DNA from 4 places in the Alteribacillus bidgolensis genome. Region 2 is predicted to be linked to each of the others. Evidence: riboswitches for the same ligand, from Rfam matches in the RefSeq annotation. Region 2 holds a riboswitch; each other region holds the start of a gene.
What was found. Region 2 has a riboswitch for cobalamin ahead of metE (5-methyltetrahydropteroyltriglutamate--homocysteine S-methyltransferase). Riboswitches for the same ligand answer to the same signal wherever they lie in the genome.
Positions count from the first base shown of each region.

Region 1: linked by a shared signal. The riboswitch ahead of CEF16_RS03065 (ABC transporter substrate-binding protein) and the one ahead of metE (5-methyltetrahydropteroyltriglutamate--homocysteine S-methyltransferase) in region 2 are both predicted to bind cobalamin.
Region 3: linked by a shared signal. The riboswitch ahead of CEF16_RS10945 (ABC transporter substrate-binding protein) and the one ahead of metE (5-methyltetrahydropteroyltriglutamate--homocysteine S-methyltransferase) in region 2 are both predicted to bind cobalamin.
Region 4: linked by a shared signal. The riboswitch ahead of cobJ (precorrin-3B C(17)-methyltransferase) and the one ahead of metE (5-methyltetrahydropteroyltriglutamate--homocysteine S-methyltransferase) in region 2 are both predicted to bind cobalamin.

Region 1 covers NZ_KZ614149.1:571,938-574,141, reverse strand. The annotation lists gene CEF16_RS03070 (FecCD family ABC transporter permease) at 1-102, opposite strand, end outside; gene CEF16_RS03065 (ABC transporter substrate-binding protein) at 86-1,060, opposite strand; cobalamin riboswitch at 1,190-1,377, opposite strand; gene CEF16_RS03060 (class I SAM-dependent methyltransferase) at 1,436-2,164, opposite strand; gene CEF16_RS03055 (ATP-binding protein) at 2,194-2,204, opposite strand, start outside.
Region 2 covers NZ_KZ614149.1:4,328,456-4,330,659, forward strand. The annotation lists gene metE (5-methyltetrahydropteroyltriglutamate--homocysteine S-methyltransferase) at 1-777, opposite strand, end outside; cobalamin riboswitch at 928-1,112, opposite strand; gene CEF16_RS21285 (DNA-3-methyladenine glycosylase) at 1,194-1,796, shown strand; gene CEF16_RS21290 (YeeE/YedE family protein) at 1,905-2,204, shown strand, end outside.
Region 3 covers NZ_KZ614149.1:2,194,784-2,196,987, reverse strand. The annotation lists gene CEF16_RS10950 (DUF3995 domain-containing protein) at 28-540, shown strand; cobalamin riboswitch at 978-1,188, shown strand; gene CEF16_RS10945 (ABC transporter substrate-binding protein) at 1,353-2,204, shown strand, end outside.
Region 4 covers NZ_KZ614149.1:798,176-800,379, forward strand. The annotation lists gene CEF16_RS04115 (hypothetical protein) at 1-119, opposite strand, end outside; gene CEF16_RS04120 (cold-shock protein) at 374-571, shown strand; cobalamin riboswitch at 757-954, shown strand; gene cobJ (precorrin-3B C(17)-methyltransferase) at 1,135-2,204, shown strand, end outside.

The sequences.
Region 1 (2,204 bases), 3.8 Mb from region 2:
AATCGATAAACTGCCCGCTGAAATACCAATGCTAATACAAACGAAAAGAAATACTGCCCCGATTAAATAACAAAGGATCGCTTTACTAGTTTGAGAATTCATCTGGATATACCAGCTCAGCTAATTGTTCAGTACCTTCAGTCAGCCGCGGACCAGGACGACTTACAGTATCATTGTCTATATCATGAATATCATCGTTTTCAATAGCAGGCACCTGTTCCCATCCAGCTCTTTCTTTGATTTCAGCTGATGGATCATCTACATAATGTCCGTACGTGGTTATAATAACCTCTGGATTAAGCGCAACTGCCTCTTCTTCACTATATTGAATCCAGCCTTCTTCCTCTCCAGCTGCGTTTTCTGCATTAATCGTTTCGAGCATTTCATTTATAAAAGTTCCTTGTCCCGTAGTAAAGATTTCAGGAGGCGGCTGTATTTCTACCCAAACCGTTTTGCGCTCATCCTCCGTTATACTTTCTGCCTGTTCTTCAATTTCTATGATATCCTCTTTCATATCTGAAATAATCGTTTCTGCTTCTTCTTCTGTTCCGGTAGCTTGTGCAATCATTTCGATGGAACCATACGCATCTTCAAATGAAGAAGCGTCATTTACGATTAATACATCAATACCAGCTTCTTCTATCTGCTTTAAGCCTTCTTCTGAACCATGAGCCGAAGAAGCGTGAGCTAAAACGAGGTCCGGCTCTAAAGAAAGAAGAGTTTCCACATCAAAATCCATATCTCCGACACTTTGCTTTTCTGTTGCTTCTTCTGGGTAATTGCAATAATCTGTTACCCCAACGATTTCATCACCTAGCCCTAGTGCGAATGCTATTTCTGTATTACTTGGAACAAGACTAACGATACGCTCAGGCTTTTCATCAATACTTACTTCTTCACCTCTGCCATCTGTTACCTCGATCGGAAATTCTCCAGCTGATTGCTCTTCTTGTTCATTTTCTTCGTTCATATCAGAAGAAGAACTTTCTTCACTCGTCCCGCAAGCTGACAAAAATAAAATACTAAAAGAAGTAAAAATGAATCCTATCCACCTTTTCATAATATTTCCCCCTTGTATATATGTAATTGGATACTAAAAAAACTCCCCTTCGAAGAGGAGAGCGGAATGTTCTTGATGTTACTGTAACCAGCACAGATCAGTCATTCGGCCGCACCTTTTCCTCGAAGGTTCATCACCGTGCTAAAGGCAGGTCTCCTGACTTACGCGAAAATGTTCGCCTTCCCGTCCATCTTTTAGACAGTGGCATAAAGAACAAATTCAAATGTGCGATTACAGTGGCGGGACCGTGCCGGATTTACACCGGGCTTCCCTTTTAACATACATTTTCATGTATGACCTTTAGCATACGTTTATTTTATTTTACAGTCTTTTTTAATTATACATAAAAAAACTTCATATGAAATATATTTTTAATTAATTTTTTTGACATATGAAAATTTGTCTAGGTGAATTCTCACTATGATAAGAAGAAGCATCATAATCTCCAAACAGGTGCAAAACGTTAAAATCGTTTCTTTCAAGCATTTTTTTTAAAGCCGCCTGTTCGTATAACTTAACACTTTCCTGATATTCTCTTTTTGTGTCGTCTTCTTTTATTGTAATTCGCTTAAAAACAAACTCTGGTGAGATTTCACGTTCTTGGATAACGTGCAGACCATCTTTCATGGATTCATCTTTTGGAACGAGTGTATTTTTAACATAAGCAGGGTTTAAATAATCGAAACAAAACCAGCCCCCGCTTTTCAATGCTTCTGCTGCTCGAGTAAATACAAGTTCATTTTCTGCATCATCCGAAAAATATCCAAAACTCGTAAACAAGTTAAAGGCAGCGTCAAACTCCTGCAGCAAAGGCACATCCCTAATATCTGCTCTCTGATAATGAACGGGAAGGCCTGAGGTTAAATCGATGGCTTTTTTTAATAGAGCTGGTGACAAATCTATACCGGTTACATGCAGCCCTTTTCTTGCCAGCCACCTTGCATGTCTGCCGTTTCCGCAGCATAAATCTATCGCTTTCATCCCTCTTTCAAGCGGTAGATATTTCATAATATGAGTTAGTTCATTTGCTGCTTTTTCTTCGTCTCTATGGTCATAAATACGCAGGTAATCTTCTTGAAAATGTTCTTCAAACCATGATTTCATAGAGTTTCCTCCAAATGTTAAAGCATTTCTTATTCCTTAT
Region 2 (2,204 bases):
ATCAACAGGCAATGATACTAGTTTGGTATAGTGGTCTGCAGCTTCGAAATAGGTTTGAAGCATAATAGAAATATTGGGCACTTCTCGTTGAAATGTTTCATAAACTTTTTGAACAAAGAAATAATCTTCGATAGGAAATGAAGCGTTTAAAGAAGGCTCATCGATTTGTATCCAAGCTGCTCCTGCCTCTTCCAGTTCTTGAAGAATTTTAACGTATAATGGGACAAATTTTTGGAGCAAAGATCCAAAGCTTTCTTTTTTATACCCTTTTGAGAGTTTGAGAAAAGTTATTGGTCCAATAAGTACGGGTTTACCTTCTATACCTAACTCTTCCTTCACTTCTAAATAAGCTTTTAGCGGTTTATTTTCTGTTAAGGTTGGGATGGTCTCGTTAAGTTCAGGCACAATATAATGGTAATTTGTATTGAACCACTTGGTCATTTCACAAGCGGGAGCCTCTGCTGTACCTCGTGCCATTGCAAAATAAGTAGATAATGAAATTTTCTTATCGGTTGAGTGAAATCTCCTCGGAATGATTCCGAACATTACAGCTGTATCTAGCATGTGGTCATAAAAGGTAAAATCGCCAACTGGTATGCTTTGAATACCTTTGGCTTTTTGTTTTTTTAAATGATTTAAACGAAGATGTTTCATTTCTTTTAAAAATGTTTCTTCATCTAGTTCATTTTTCCATAAACGCTCTAATAGTTTTTTCCACTCTCTGTTTTCTCCGAGTCTTGGATAACCTAAATTACTGCTTGTCCATGTAATTCCCATCATTGCTTCCTCCTCAAATCTCTGCTTGAAATAAGATTACTTCATAAAAAAAGGATATTTTTACGATGCGCAGATGGGAGAACGCATGTAAAAATACCCTGGCTGTAAATAATATAACGCAGGAGCACCTCCCTATCTCCCGTAGGTTAAACGGTGCTGTTAAAACAGGCAGGTCTCCTGGCTTCAGTATCTTTGCCATAATAGCCTTCCCGATCTTTATCAGTGGCTGGTTATTATGACTCCTCTGTTACAGTGGCGGGACCGCGTCGGACTTTCACCGGACTTCCCTTTTAAATCTTAGAAAATTCTAAGATACCTGTTTCCGTTATATGGCTTTGTTATTGTAGAAAAACTATATATCTTGTCACGGGTTACTGTCAAGTATGTTTAAATATTAGGAGGAAAAGTTAAACCATATGTATGAGGTGAAAAATATGTCTTTTGAACCGATAGGTGCTGAATATTTCAATCAGTCCACCTTAGAAATGGCCAAAAGTCTTGTCGGCCAAATTTTAGTGAAAGAAACAGAAAGAGGATTAGCGGCAGGACGTATTGTGGAAACCGAAGCTTACATGGGACCTGATGACAGGGCCGCACATAGTTATCGAAACAGACGGACAAAACGAACAGAGGTTATGTTTAGTACACCTGGTCATGTGTACACGTATGAGATGCATACCCATTGTTTAGTTAATGTAGTGTGTGAAAAAACCGGGATACCGCAGGCTGTATTGATAAGAGCTGTAGAACCCGTTGAAGGCATCGAGCTCATGTATGAGCGGAGGGGAAATAAAAAAGAAAAAGATTTAACAAATGGTCCAGGAAAACTAACAAAAGCACTTGGAATTATAAAAGCTGATTATGGCCGGCGTTTTTATGAAAAGCCTTTATATATAGCAGAAGGCCAAGCACCATCATCTATTACGAGCGGCCCGCGGATAGGAATAGATAACTCAGGAGAAGCCAAAGATTATCCATGGAGATTTTGGGAAACGGGTAATCCATTTGTATCAAGATAAACTTGTTAACTTATTACCAAACATCTCCTTTGACAATAATAAATGTGCCTTGTATCCTAGTTAAACGTAGAAAACCTACTAAAACGATAAAATTTGAGGTGATTATAAATGCAAGCCCATGTTCCGCCTGTTTCAGAACAAAAAGGGGCGGAAAAAAGCAGCAGCTCGTTAAAGCAGGCTCAAATGCCGCTTGTAATAGGAGGTTTAATTGCTGCAGCAATTCTCTTTATTTTCCTGTCGTTAACCCAGAACATCGTGCAGCCATTGATGCTGATTATAGGTCTTTTATTAGGATACACTTTGTTTCATGCTCGCTTTGGCTTTACTTCAGCTTTTCGACGGTTTATGTCGGTAGGTAATGGTCAAGCGTTAAGGTCGCATATGGTAATGCTTGCAGCCGCAGTCACT
Region 3 (2,204 bases), 2.1 Mb from region 2:
CTTTCAAAAGTTGTGGTATACCATTTTTTGATAAATTTTATGTTGTTTATGAAAGGAGTTATTACAATTAAAAAGAATAATGATAGTCGTCCTCAAAGTAAATCAAAAAAATGGTTATTTTTTACTGGATTTGCAGCGTTTGCTTGGTCGACTCTTTTCGGATTAGTTCACATTTACTGGGCTGCAGGGGGCACTGCAGGATTTGAAGGGAGGACGATGAGTGAAGAGTTATTTGTGATTAATCTAATGACAATAGTGCTATGTTTTATTGCTGCTTTTATTGCTCTTGCACTTGTTCAAGCATGGGGAAGAAAGTTTCCATCTTGGTTGTTGCTCACTTTAGCATGGATTGCGTGTGTAGTATTGGGCCTGCGTGGGGGTATAGGAGCTATTCAAAGCATGCTGCAAGTAGAACCAGTTCCGTTACTATTAATTATTGTTGAACCGTTTTTCTTGTTAGGAGGTATTTTATTTGGACTTGTTGCTTTTCTTTACATTTATACTAACAGTAATGGGAGAATAAAAAAAGGAATGGAATGAAATGAGGTAAACCTTCCATTATTCATGAATAGGGCGCGCGACAAGTTCTTTTATAAATACTTTCTAGCGTTAAAAGCAGGAATTTTACCAGAATACATTGTTTTCTAAAACCGTCTCGTCAATACTCCTTCATGCGCTGAGGGTATGAAGCACAGATGGATCCGGCAGAACGGAGGCTGAAGCCATTCGGCAAGAAAAGGTATGCCAACGGATATACCGCACGGCTGAAAAACTAGATAAGGTGAGAGTCGTTCTTTGAGATAGGAACTACTAACTTCCGAATGTAAGGGTCTATATTAGAATGACGCTAAAGCCGGTGATGTCTATATATTTTTACGTCACAACTCTTTTGGATTATTGGAGGAATAGATTGACATTAAATACGTGAAAAGCTATTCTTATGTTAAGGTGAATTTCAGATTTATAGTTTTTCAACTGAATAGTGAAAGAAAATAGGTGCTGGAGAAAGCGAAACTCGCTGAATCTACTTAAAAGGGAAGTCGGTTAGAATCCGACACGGACCCGCCACTGTATGGGGTGTCAGCTACAGCTGCTGATTCCTTTCAAAACACCACTGGGTATGCTGCCTGGGAAGGTTTGAAAGGACATGCCCTAAGTCAGGAGACCTGCCTATTTTAACATCACTGTTAGACCTACGGGACAATAGGGAGGTGGTTAGGATGCGAAAGCACTGAGTTTGCTGGAAAACGAGTGATCCGCAACGGAATTGTGCCTATATTAATGACAAGCATTTCTGACCTCTTTATCGACGGTTGAAATGCTTTTTTTGTTGGTCTAAAAAGGAGCAAATTATGAAAAATGCATGGAATTTTATTTTTATTGTGATTAGCCTTCTGTTTATGACGGCTTGCCAAAACGATTCTGTTTCTGAGGAAAAAAACGGCTCTAATGAAAAGGCAGCAACGAATGATGAGAGGTTTACTGTGGCGTTTACATGGAGCCCGGCAAACCTGGACCCTCACGGAAGGGAAAGCTGGGAAGTCATGAGGGCTGGTATTGCTGAAACCCTTGTACGATTAGATGAAAATCTTGAGCCGTCGCCGTGGCTGGCAAAAGATTGGGAACAGGAAGATGAAAACACGTGGATTTTCGAATTGCAAGAAAACGTCACCTTCCATAACGGAAAGAAAATGAACGCCGAAAACGTGAAGGCTTCCCTGGAACGCTCGTTAGACATCAACCAAAAAACGGTCGATTTGCTTCAGTTAGAAACGATCGAAGTGGTGGATGATAATACGCTGAAGATGGTGACAAAAGAGCCGAACGCTGCTTTAATCCCGCATCTAGCTGACCCCTCCACCATCATTGCTGATGTTTCTACGATGAAAGACGATACTACCTCTCCGTCGCTTACTGGTGCTTTCCAGGTAAAAGAGTTTCATCAGGATGAGTCACTGATTGTCGAGCGATTTGACGAATACTGGGGAAAGCAGGCACTGCTATCCGAAATTGAAATTCGTTTTATTTCAGAGGGAGAAACGCGGTTAATGGCCTTGCAATCCGGCGAAGTACATGCAGCCACCGATATTCCGATAGATAATCTCCCGGTATTAGAAAACGACGATGATATAGAAGTGTTAACCACGCCATCGCTTCGTACTCACATGATGCTGTATAACCTGAAGTCACCGTTTTTTAAGGAT
Region 4 (2,204 bases), 3.5 Mb from region 2:
GATTCTAGTATACTTTTTAAGACATAGTTCTGTTTATTTTTATAAAAATGTGCATCATAAAACGCATTGTCAATCTCTTTTATCCCTTTATTTGGAAAGGTGAGGGCAACTTCAAGCATAGTTAACCTCCTTAACTGTTTAATTTAACAAAAGTCTAACAACAAATATTGATTCTATCTGTGATTTGCATCACAAAAGATTCTGGCAAGAGTGCTTGCATTCATTTGAAAAACATGGTAAAGTGAATTTACTTAAGTTTGTTCATGCTTCTTAAAGTTAGAAAAAGGGATAACCTATTTCGTCTTACCGCAGAGTAGAACAAGATTTAAGAATAAATGTTGTGTGTTTTAAACGCACAAGGAGGAAATGGAACATGGAACAAGGTACAGTAAAATGGTTTAATGCAGAAAAAGGATTTGGATTTATTGAACGTGAAGGTGCTGACGATGTATTCGTACACTTCTCTGCTATTCAAGACGAAGGGTTTAAAACTTTAGAAGAAGGACAAAGCGTTTCTTTTGACATTGTGGACGGTCAACGCGGACCACAAGCAGCTAACGTACAAAAATAATACACCCAAGCATATATATTTGAACATCTGCACGGATACAAACCACCAAAACTTTATTTGGTGGTTTTATTTTTGAATACCACTTTAGAGTCTGCTGAAAAATGAGACAAAGAGTGAAATTAGATTGACAATGATAGAAATTTATTCTAGTCTGTTTTTTATAGACTATATTTATAACCATAAAAAACTGCATATTGGAAAAAGGTGAAAACAGCCTATGAAACTGTTTTCTTAATAGGGAAGTCCGGTGAAAAACCGGCGCGGTCCCGCCACTGTAACTGGGTTGTCTGCTTGCTAAACCACTTTCGGCGTCATAAACCGGGGGGAAGGATAAGCTGATGAATACCAGGAGCCAGGAGACCTGCCTTTTTCAACAACACCGTTTAACCTACGGGCCATAGGGAGGTGTTAAAGTGCGTGGGTTTTCACTGCTCTGTTTGACCGCAGGAGCAACCTATTAATCTCGTGAATACTAAGCATCTTTAACATTCTCCATGAATGTTAAAGATGCTTTTTTATGTTTCATAAACTTTCACTAATTCTAAAATGAAAGGATGATATGTATGACAGCCGGAAAGATATTCGTAGTTGGCTTTGGTCCAGGTGATGAAGCCCATATGACACACCGGGCAAAAGAAGCAATTGTAGACTCTGATAGTGTCATTGGCTACAAAACGTATATGGATCTTGTCAGCCACTTAATACAAGGGAAAGAGTTAGTGCGGACAGGGATGACAGAAGAAGTAAGCAGAGCCCAAGAAGCTGTCAAGCAAGCCGAAAACGGAAAAAAAGTCTCGGTTATATCGAGTGGAGATGCTGGGTTATACGGGATGGCTGGTCTTGTTTACGAAGTGTTAATTGAAAAAGGCTGGAAAGAGGATGAAGGGATTAGTGTCGAAATTATACCTGGTGTTTCAGCAATTAATTCTTGTGCTTCCCTTCTAGGTGCTCCGGTGATGCATGATGCTTGTACTATCAGCCTCAGCGACCACCTAACTCCTTGGGAACTCATTATGACAAGAGTAGAAGCAGCAGCAAAAGCGGATTTTATTATCGCTCTTTATAATCCGAAAAGCGGTAAACGAACACGCCAAATAGAAGAAACGCAGCGGATTTTATTAGAACACCGTGACCCGAAAACGCCAGTAGGCCTTGTGAAAAGCGCTTTTCGAGAAAGACAGCATATTGTTATGACGGACCTTGAACATATGCTTGAGTATGAAATTGGAATGCTGACGACGGTCATTATCGGAAATAATTCTACATTTTACTATGATGGAAAAATGATCACTCCGCGAGGATATCAACGGAAATATACATTAGGAGAAGAAAAACAGCCTTTAAAGCCAGCTCAGCGCTTGAAACGTGAAGCGGAACCTTGGGCGATGCATGGCGGAAAAGACGAGGAAGCTAATTCATCCGTATCACCAAAAAAACTAACGTCCCTGAACTCAGTTGAACTAGCTGAGGAAGCCCTTTCCGCTGTAATGGGGAAAGCTCCTGAAAAGCCCGCAAATGAAAGTCCTATTTTTAAACAAACGGCTGTTTTTGAATTTGCTGTTTCTCCAGGCGTATGGAATAAAAAAGTGAATGCAAAGCAGCTTGCTTTCTTAGCAGAGGTAATTGGTGAAAA